Regions from separate parts of the Ferdinandcohnia salidurans genome, predicted to be linked through region 3. Evidence: riboswitches for the same ligand, from Rfam matches in the RefSeq annotation. Region 3 holds a riboswitch; each other region holds the start of a gene.

Region 1 (3,169 bases), on a different contig from region 3:
GGTCTATTTTGTATATTGTTTGTTCACTATTAAGAACAACGGTTTCATTTCATAAAAACAATCAAGCGAGGTTCACTATGAAACACCTATTCATTTTTCTAGCAACCCTAAATCTTTTAGATGCATTTATCACTCATTTCGGAATCCTAGGTGGCCATATATCGGAAGCCAACCCGTTAATGTACACCGTATACGAAATCCATCCGGTCTTATTTTTACTTATAAAAGCAATGCTTTCTTTATGTTTAATTTCACTTTATTTTATCATTCGCATTCCTGTGAATAAGTTTATTCGCTCTTTATCCTATGTAGCCACTGCTTTATACGCATATGTTTTTTTCCTTCATGGCTATTGGATTTCACAAGTTTTCTAAATGGAGGAGTCCCTATGTATACAAAAACCTGTCCAAGATGTTATCGGCCGTCCTTTAGCAGCAGTAAGCAAGGTGAATGGAACTGCCCAGTTTGTAACCACAATCTCACAACATTTCGTGCCCGCGATGCTGGTGAAGCATATCCTTCATCATTACAGAAAAAATACTCAACTCCCCAACAACCTGAATCCCACAGTATTTCCACTTTCGATACATACATATAAAAATAAAAAATGCTTAGGCAACCAATGTGCCGAAGCATTTTTTATTTATTATCCATTTTCCACTTATTAAATTCTAAGAATGATCGAAATTCCTCTTTGGAAACTCCTGATTTCATTGCCTCGCGTACAAGTCTAGTCCATTCTGAATCAAGTTCTACACTTTCAGGTTCTGATTGTTCATGGAGTAATTCATTGACTGTTACTCCTAATACTGTAGATATTTTTTCAAGAAATTGGATAGAAGGGTTTGATTGGAGATTCCGTTCGATAGAGCTCAAGTATGATTTGGCAACTCCAGCGCGATCTGCTAGTTCAGATAGAGATAATTGTTTTTGCAAACGAAATGTTTTAATACGTTGGCCAATCATTCTTTCTCACCTTCCTTCATATACCTATTATAGCATATAACGAAGAAAATGTTTTATAATAAGAACACAAAAAACTGAAAAATAAAAGAACCCGTTTGTACCGAGTCCCTCGCATCCTTATGTATCCGATCCGTAGCTTCAATAAGGTATTATTTGTATAGATAAGGTCCGTTATGCTGATTTACTTTGGAGGAAAGCTTGAATATCCTGGACGCTCATTCCCATCTCCACTGCTTCTAAAATAAGGTCGATCCAATCTTGATCCAATTGTTCATCTTTGTTTTGAACTTCATTTAACATTTCGTTTCCTCCCAAAATACAAGTAGTATTCCAGGCAGTCCAGCCGTCATAATTGTTACGTCCAATCTTAGACCTGTGACTTTGCGTCCCTATTTTTCAATAGGTTTGCCTTTGTCTGTTCGAACCTAAGCCGTCTACCTAAAACGATAGTCCCTTATGTATAGAACCTTTGTATTACATTTAGAAGTATAAAACATGAAATTCAAACTTTCTGTAAAAATCTGTCGATGTCAAAATATTTACAAAAGATAAACAATAGTTCGTCCGTCCAATCGAATTTTGGCTGTTTCTTACTATTTGTGTAGAATGAACTCGAAGGATAGGGATTTAGACCTATGAAATGTAAACTTGATGAAGCGAATGGTTAATACATAGTAGTTTTCTAATGTATTTTTTGTAAAATCACCATAAAAATGTAAGGTATTTGTCGAACGATTTCTTTTAAAATACCCTCACAAAAAGATAACCTACCCTCGGAAGTGAGGATAGGCCAATTTTACATCGTGTTTTGACAAAGATAAAACAAACCGCCATTGATAATTTCGACAAGAACTTTCGGTTCGTATTGATCTTTGAGTGCTTCTTTTTCAATCCCATAGCTTTCTGGCTTTTCGTCAATTCCCTCATAAAAGGAATCTAACAAAGCTAAATCTTCGTCCCATCGTTGTCTTGCTTCGTCTGCCCAAGAGTGATCCTGTGTTTCAACATATCCCCGCACATATTGCTGGAGACGGTTAATGCCACTTTGTGGCTTAACAAGAGGTGACATTGTATAGGTGTGATCAGGTATTTTCGGAGTAAGCGGCAACTTTTCAACTTTTTCTTGGAAATCTTCAACAATGATTCCATTTATAAGCTGTAAACCGAGTGACATCAACACATCACGCTTGCGGTCACTTTTATATGATATTTTTACATTCAACCCAATCCACGGATAAAGAGGGGTGTTCCCTTGTGCACCGGGTGGTGATTGTTGATACAAGCGTATATAGCTTGCAAGCTTTTTTGTTGATTCAAAAATTTGATGTAAACGGGGGGCGCCAAAATGAATAAAGTCGCCCTTCACATTGTCAGGTGTTTGTTCCCGATCCGTAATTAACGTCAGCTTCATTGGATTCGGTTCACCGCCAGTTTTTTCAACATATGTCCAATAAAAAGGCCGGTTCATTAGTTGCTTATCTAAATCAACCGTTAATTGTACGGTCATATACCCGAGATGACTTTCAAGAATTTCACAATGGTTTGAAACAAAATAATTCTCTAGAAAGTTAACTATTTCCTGTTGCTGCATGCTGCTCACCACCATTTTGTTCTTCAAAGCTAATGATAGAAGTTAAATTTTCCATCTTAATTTTCATTTCACCCTCACTGCGAGAACGAAGCATGATGTCCTGAATATGGTCTTCAATGTTTCCGAGATCCAATCTTGTTAAGATATCATCCAATTGTCCAATGACACGTTCAAACAGATTAATTTTTTCATATAATAGCTTTAAAATATGCTCTTCAACCGTATTCTTTGTTGCAAAATTATAAATATGAACATCCTTTTCCTGACCGAGGCGATGAATACGCCCAATCCGTTGCTCAAGTCTCATTGGATTCCAAGGGAGATCATAATTGATAATGTGGTTACAGAATTGTAGGTTAATTCCTTCACCACCAGCTTCCGTTGCAATCAAGACCTGGAACTTTCCTTTAAACAATTCTCTCATCCAATCCTTTTTCCCGCGTTTAAATCCACCTCTAAAAGGAACAGATGAAATTCCATTTTGCTGCAGGAACCATTGTAAATACATTTGGGTTGCACGGTATTCGGTGAAAATGATGACTTTATCATCGATTTGCTTGATTAATTCAACCGCTTTTTCCGCCTTAGAATTTTGAGTAACCTGTTCAACCT
Region 2 (3,169 bases), 150 kb from region 3:
TGTCACCTGTCAAAGAGTCCATCAGCCAACTGGGACAAGGGACCTGTCCCTTTGTCCCAGAGGAAGTTACATCGGCTGCCGGGAGATTGGGCCTGTTCTATGAGAGCCTTAAGTCCCATTATTTGTCCCAGGCTTGGATGAGTTGGTTTAGTTCGCCGGCGTTTTCTTCGAGTTGTTTGGCGCTTTTGGCGACTTCTTCCATGGAGCTGCTGGATTGCTGGGCGGTTGCGGATACTTGTTCAACGCCTGCAGCTGATTCTTCTGCGACAGCCGCGATTCCTTCGATGGCTCCGCTAATTTCTTTTGTATCGTCAAGTACCCCGTATAGCGAGCTTGACATTGCCTCGATTTGTGAACCGATATCTTCAATCGTCCGTTTCAATTCATTAAAGGTTTTACCGGTCGTTTGAATTTGGTTGGTGCCTTCTTCAACGGATTGATAGCCGTCATCTAAGGATTGAACAACCTGCTTTGATTCATTTTGAATGCCTTTTACAATTTCCGTGATTTCTGAGACCGAGCTGCCAACCTGTTCAGCAAGCTTTCGAACCTCGTCGGCGACAACCGCAAATCCTCTTCCATGTTCACCTGCGCGGGCCGCCTCGATGGCTGCGTTTAATGCTAAGAGATTTGTTTGCCCCGCAATCTCCTGAATCACTTTAACAAGCTTCGTAATCTCATTTGTTTTATGATCCAGACCAACAACCAGCGCGTGTGACTGCTTCATTTTTTCATGGATGCTAGTCATTTGTTGGATTGATGTTTCCATATACGAGCTGCCGTCGTTTGTCATCGCAAGCATGCCTTGTGATTGGACCTTGATGCTATCGCCCTTAACCGCAACCTGCATGATTTCGTCCGAGAACGTGGACATTTTTTCAATCAATGTAGTAGCAGATGTCGCTTGGTCTTCTGCACCTCGTGAAAGCTCCTCCATTGTGACTGCAATCTGCTGACTACCTGCCATAACCTCATCCGCATACTGGGTCAATTCTTCACTTTGACCCGTGACATTGTCGGAAACGACCGCCATTTTCTTGACCATGCCTTTTACATTTTCATTCATCTCATTGACCGCTAAAACAAGCTGGCCAATTTCATCTTTGAGTTTCGTTTTAATTGGTTCCGATTGAAGATTGCCATTGGAAATCGCCTTCATACGACTTGCGACACTTTTCACAGGTCTAGCAATCACTACGGAGGTATAAATGGAAATCACTGTTCCTAAAATAAGCGCAGCTGCTGCGACCACAAGTCCTACAAAGTTCACTGATTGACCATATTTCACAACGTCCGCTCCAGTTGAGACGATCTGTCTTTCACGATCATCAGAAAGCTTTTTTACTTGTTCCATCAACGCATTTGACTTCGGCTGGACATACGTCTGTAAATTATGCATCGCAAGCTCGGTATCTCCGCTATCATAAGGGGCGAAAACTTTTTCCTTCATTAATTCACGCCAATTTTTCATTTCCCTTATAAGCTCTTCAACCTCTTTTATCTTCATCGCACTTAATTTTCGATCCGTTAGATCAAATTCTACCGAATAGACATCATATTCATTTTTATAGGAAATATCACCGTAAAGCACATACGCCCTCGCAAGCGCTATACTCTGGGCAATATTGTATTTCAAACTATCATATTCAAGTAAAACGGAGAGTTCCTCAGACACAACATCGTCCGTCTTCTGATTCATATTGGACACAGCTATGTAATTATAGGTCGCTAAACCTATACAAAGGATGATAATGGCAAAAAAACTAGCAAATAACCTCGTTCGAATACTTTTCATCTATGGTACCTCTTCCTCGTTGATTAGTAGAAAATCAGGCAAAAAAATAAGACCAATCACTAAAAGAATGGCCCAACATGCGTAGATTATTGGCGGCTAGGCGATCATGGTACAGTGTACTGTAGACCCTTAGCTTTGCGTCCAATCCTTTCGGAGAGTTTGCCCGATTCTGATATACGTTTTCTTCTATTAGTATATAAGTTTTTCTACTCTTCAACAATACACCACATCACAATTCCTATTACTTTTTTACCACTAAGTCTAGCAACAATTTCATAAAATCTTCCTTATTCGAAGGCAGCACCTCAGGCAACTCCACATTCACCTTCATCATCATTAAATCCCTCCATTTTTGGGAACCATGGGGACGGTTCTCTTGGTTCCTTCTATTACGTTCCATCACTAGTAATCTAGTATTGCCGGATTTTTGATAGATATACATGATGATAGAAAAATTTTAGTAGACTTGAGTGGAGTTTGGCAAAAGAGTGCTTGCGGAATATTAACCAAAAGAGGAAGAAACAAAAAAAGCCAGCCCGAGGGCTGACTACTAGTTACGAGCTGAAGCAAGTGCCTGCTCGATTACTCGCATATTTTTCAACGTTTCATCAACGCTGTACATTGGCTGATTATTTGAAAGCACACTTTCTGCAAAATGTTCCACCTGAAGCTTGTACTGGTCACCTCGGACCGTCTCTTCACGCCCGCCACCTTCACCGTTCACCACAAGCACACCGTTTCCACCTTCATTGTCTGGACGGAATGCATGCTTCGCTACAATCGAACCTTTCGTGCCGACCACTTCATACTGCGCCTTAAATGGTTGCTCAAAGCTTACATCAAAGTTCGCAACCACTCCACTTTCAAACTTCAGAGTGCCCGCTGCCGTAATGTCGACGTTATGAGTTGGATGAATGTTAGCAGTAGCCTTCACTTCAACCGGCTCCTCCCCCGTAATCAAGCGACTCGCATGGATGCAGTAGCAGCCCACATCATATAACACTCCGCCGCCAAGATCCTTTTGCATCTTGATGCTGCCAGAATTCAAATCATGGATAAAGGAGAAAGTTGAGCGAATTAGCTTCACATCCCCAATTTCGCCGGCCGCGATGATTTCCTTCACACGGTTATGCTGTGGATGGAACTGATACATGAACGCTTCCATAAAAATCACATTGTTTTCTGTAAAAGCAGCCGCCATTTCTTCAACGTCTTGTGAGGTTAATGCAGCTGGCTTTTCACAAAGCACATGCTTGCCGTGCTTCGCTGCTTCGATCGCCCATTGTTTATGTAGTTGGTTTGGAAGCGGAATGTACACCGCATCGATTTCAGGGTCATTCAATAGTTCTGTGTAGGATTCATAATGTTTAGAAA
Region 3 (3,169 bases):
ATTATGTATAATAAAAAAAGCTTTATAATAGTAATATACAGGTCTGATACACCAAGCTATCAAGCCAACTCTCAAATGAACAGCTACCCTTATACGAAACTAAAAGAATTACATTAGATGGTAACTTTTCTATTCATGGCGTGGAGCTGGATAGGAGGTTGCCTACTTTCTATTCTGCAATTCATAGGAAGAGTTCGAGACGCTACAGAAGATACCCTAGAAAAATAAAATTAGGGCACGAAAACTACACTTCATATCAAAATTGTTGCTTCCCAAAGATGTTGCTGGTCTTTCATTTTTGCCAACCGTACTACTCAAAGCAAGGTTAATTGGCGCATGAAATCCATCACTCCATCCATCCTATAGCCATCGTATCTTCCTTTCATCTAAACCCGGGCCGTTTAAAGCTCTGCATCTGGCCAAGGGGAAACTTCGGAATAGAACCTGACCCTACTGATCCAAAAGTAAGGAGAATGAGAATCATGAGTAAGTATTTGAGAAAAGTTCAACATACCTTTAATGATACTGGTATGGTTTTTAAGTTTGTCAAGAAGGAGAGTGGATTTTTCCACACGTTTTGTGACGGGGAATTATTATATAAATTAGGTTTTAAACCTGACGATATTATGGAGTATACTCTATTCGACTTTTATCCCGAAGACTACGCTGCTGAGAAACAGAAGTATTACCAAATAGCATGGAATGGAAACTTTTGTGCGTTTGAATGTAATATAGATGGTTTTAGTTATATCACGACTCTAAGGCCCTTATTTAAGAATGGAAAGGTAATTGAGGTAATTGGTACAAGTATAAACATTTCAGACAGAAAAGCTTTCGAAGAGGCAAATCAACAAATTGAAAACTTATCTATGCCCTTACTCCCAATGTCAGAGGGCGTTTCACTTGAAAGGATAGAAGCTTCTCTATCAATCGATCGAACAGAAAAGAGAGACTTAATGATTAAGCATCATAATAGTCATATCTTTATTCCTATGGGTGACGTCTATTTTATCGAGAAAAATGATCGCAAGTCCATAGTTCATACCGTCACTGGTCAATACGAAACAAATGAGCCATTATCTAATCTTGAGAAAAAAGTGGATGAGCGCTTTCTGACATCACATCGTTCAAATATTATTAATATGGACCTACTTTATAAAATAGAGACTATTGGCCAAATATGCATCGGCTCTTTCAAGGATTATAAGGAAAAAGCAAAGATAACAAAAAATAAAATTAAATTGATTCAAGACTATAAAACATTCTTTAACAACTAATAAAAACAAATTGTTTAAATTTGTCGAATTTTGCTGTAAATTATCAAATTTTCTGCTTGAAACTACTATTAATCCGCATGAAATCATGCTAAAAGTGTATGAAAACAGCTAAACTGGCGTCCGAACATAAATTGACAGTTTTCTACAAAGATAATACGATAGGCATATTATCTAGTACTTTCTACGTATATCACTAAGGAAATAGTACTAATCCAACACATAACATGATAATGGCAAACTTATCGAAAGGTAAGGACGCAAAGCTACGAACCTAATGCAACTTTTGGCAATGGTAGTCGGGTTTCCGAAATTAGTGAGACTAAGATGACTTCCGTTTCTATTTCGGTGCAGTCATCTTTTTTTATTTTATTATTTGATCTTAGATAAAGGAGGTGAAAGCAAAATGATACAACATATAATTAGAAATGAACTTTTTTCTCACTTTTTCCAACCTATTATTGATCTCCAGACATGGCAAAGGGTTGGATTCGAGGGACTTCTTAGAACTTCACATTTTCAAAATCCCGAGGATACTTTCCATCTGGCAAAAAAAGAAAAACAGCTCTATGAATTAGATTCGCGGTCTATCCATAGGGCTGCTTTAACCTACCATTCAGCAGGGTACTCCAAAAAGGACGGCTATTTGTTTTTGAATGTATTTCCATCTACCCTTACAAATACAAATTTCCTGCCTTTTATAAGAAAGATTATCACCGTAAATAACTATATTAGTCAACATGTTATTTTTGAAATCAATGAAATGGAAGCAATTAATGATTTTGAATACCTAAAGAAAAAGATGGCCGAATTAAAACACTATGGCTTTCGATTTGCAATCGATGATGTTGGAAAAGGAAATGCTAGTATTCAATCAATAATTAAGTTGAAACCAGACTTTATAAAGTTAGATAAGTGTTTTTCCAATAATTTATATAGGTATCCAAAAAAACAGCAATACATCCAACGGATTATCGACTACACCAATAACCATGGTATTCAATTGGTGTTAGAAGGATTAGAGAATGAAATGGATGTGACTATTGCAAGAAATATCGGGGTTACTTATGGCCAAGGCTATATATTGGGTAGACCAAAAAACCTGTTAGTTGTATAGAGGTGAAGCGTATTGAACTATATAGTAGTATTTCAATCTATAATAATCATTTTTTTACTCTTTTTATTTATTAAAGAGCAACGACGAATCGTAAAGCAAAGTAAACACATAGAGACTTTACATAGTAACAATAAAAAACTAAAGAACGAACTCACGATTGTGAAAAAAACCAGTCCCAAGGAAAAAAGAAATACCTATAGATTAAATCTACCTCCCATTGAAAGTATTTTTACCCTAAAAGACTTCAGTAATCATTCTTTAGGCAAACTACGAGATAAGAATTTTACTGGGGAAATCGTAGATATTAGTATCGGTGGTCTAAAGTTTTTTTCATCATACGAATTCCCGGTGAAATACAACATTATGTTAAAAATTAGTTTTAACTTCTTCGGGGAAGAATTTAATTTAAAGGGAAAGATTATTAGAAGAGAAGATCACGTTAAAGGCCAAGCCACATCGTATGGTGTTGAGTTTGTCGATTTAACTGTCCGAGACATCACAAGACTAAACATAGCATTGCACAACTATCAAGCCAAAAACCGACACAAAATTAGCTAGTGTTGATTAATACTGGTACTGCGGATAGAGAACTCTTCACCTTATTTTTAGGCACTTATAAAAAGGGACGTAAGCTCTAATTTTAAAAGGATTCTGACCAGATAAAAATTAGTTGGTCAGAATCTTTTTATCCTTTAACACTTTACCTCGGTGGGGGTCAGGCCCCTAAAGCCGTCTCCCCTCCGTCAACGGAATAGATTCGTATTCTTCCGGATCAATA

The links. Region 3 has a riboswitch for cyclic di-GMP ahead of ACFSFW_RS15705 (EAL domain-containing protein). Riboswitches for the same ligand answer to the same signal wherever they lie in the genome.
Region 1: it holds a riboswitch for cyclic di-GMP, as region 3 does, so the genes downstream of both, ACFSFW_RS21960 (anti-repressor SinI family protein) here and ACFSFW_RS15705 (EAL domain-containing protein) in region 3, are expected to answer to the same signal.
Region 2: it holds a riboswitch for cyclic di-GMP, as region 3 does, so the genes downstream of both, ACFSFW_RS16355 (methyl-accepting chemotaxis protein) here and ACFSFW_RS15705 (EAL domain-containing protein) in region 3, are expected to answer to the same signal.

Annotation. Positions count from the first base shown of each region.
Region 1 covers NZ_JBHUEK010000031.1:280,130-283,298, forward strand. Annotated here, with positions in the region: gene ACFSFW_RS21950 (DUF5658 family protein) at 78-374, shown strand; gene ACFSFW_RS21955 (helix-turn-helix domain-containing protein) at 640-966, opposite strand; gene ACFSFW_RS21960 (anti-repressor SinI family protein) at 1,138-1,266, opposite strand; cyclic di-GMP riboswitch class I at 1,297-1,386, opposite strand; gene ACFSFW_RS21965 (YqhG family protein) at 1,763-2,557, opposite strand; gene ACFSFW_RS21970 (DEAD/DEAH box helicase) at 2,535-3,169, opposite strand, start outside.
Region 2 covers NZ_JBHUEK010000025.1:408,875-412,043, forward strand. Annotated here, with positions in the region: gene ACFSFW_RS16355 (methyl-accepting chemotaxis protein) at 119-1,795, opposite strand; cyclic di-GMP riboswitch class I at 1,884-1,969, opposite strand; gene ACFSFW_RS16360 (Gfo/Idh/MocA family protein) at 2,346-3,169, opposite strand, start outside.
Region 3 covers NZ_JBHUEK010000025.1:263,197-266,365, forward strand. Annotated here, with positions in the region: gene ACFSFW_RS15700 (LytTR family transcriptional regulator DNA-binding domain-containing protein) at 483-1,277, shown strand; cyclic di-GMP riboswitch class I at 1,500-1,586, shown strand; gene ACFSFW_RS15705 (EAL domain-containing protein) at 1,681-2,391, shown strand; gene ACFSFW_RS15710 (PilZ domain-containing protein) at 2,404-2,949, shown strand; gene ACFSFW_RS15715 (M14 family zinc carboxypeptidase) at 3,115-3,169, opposite strand, start outside.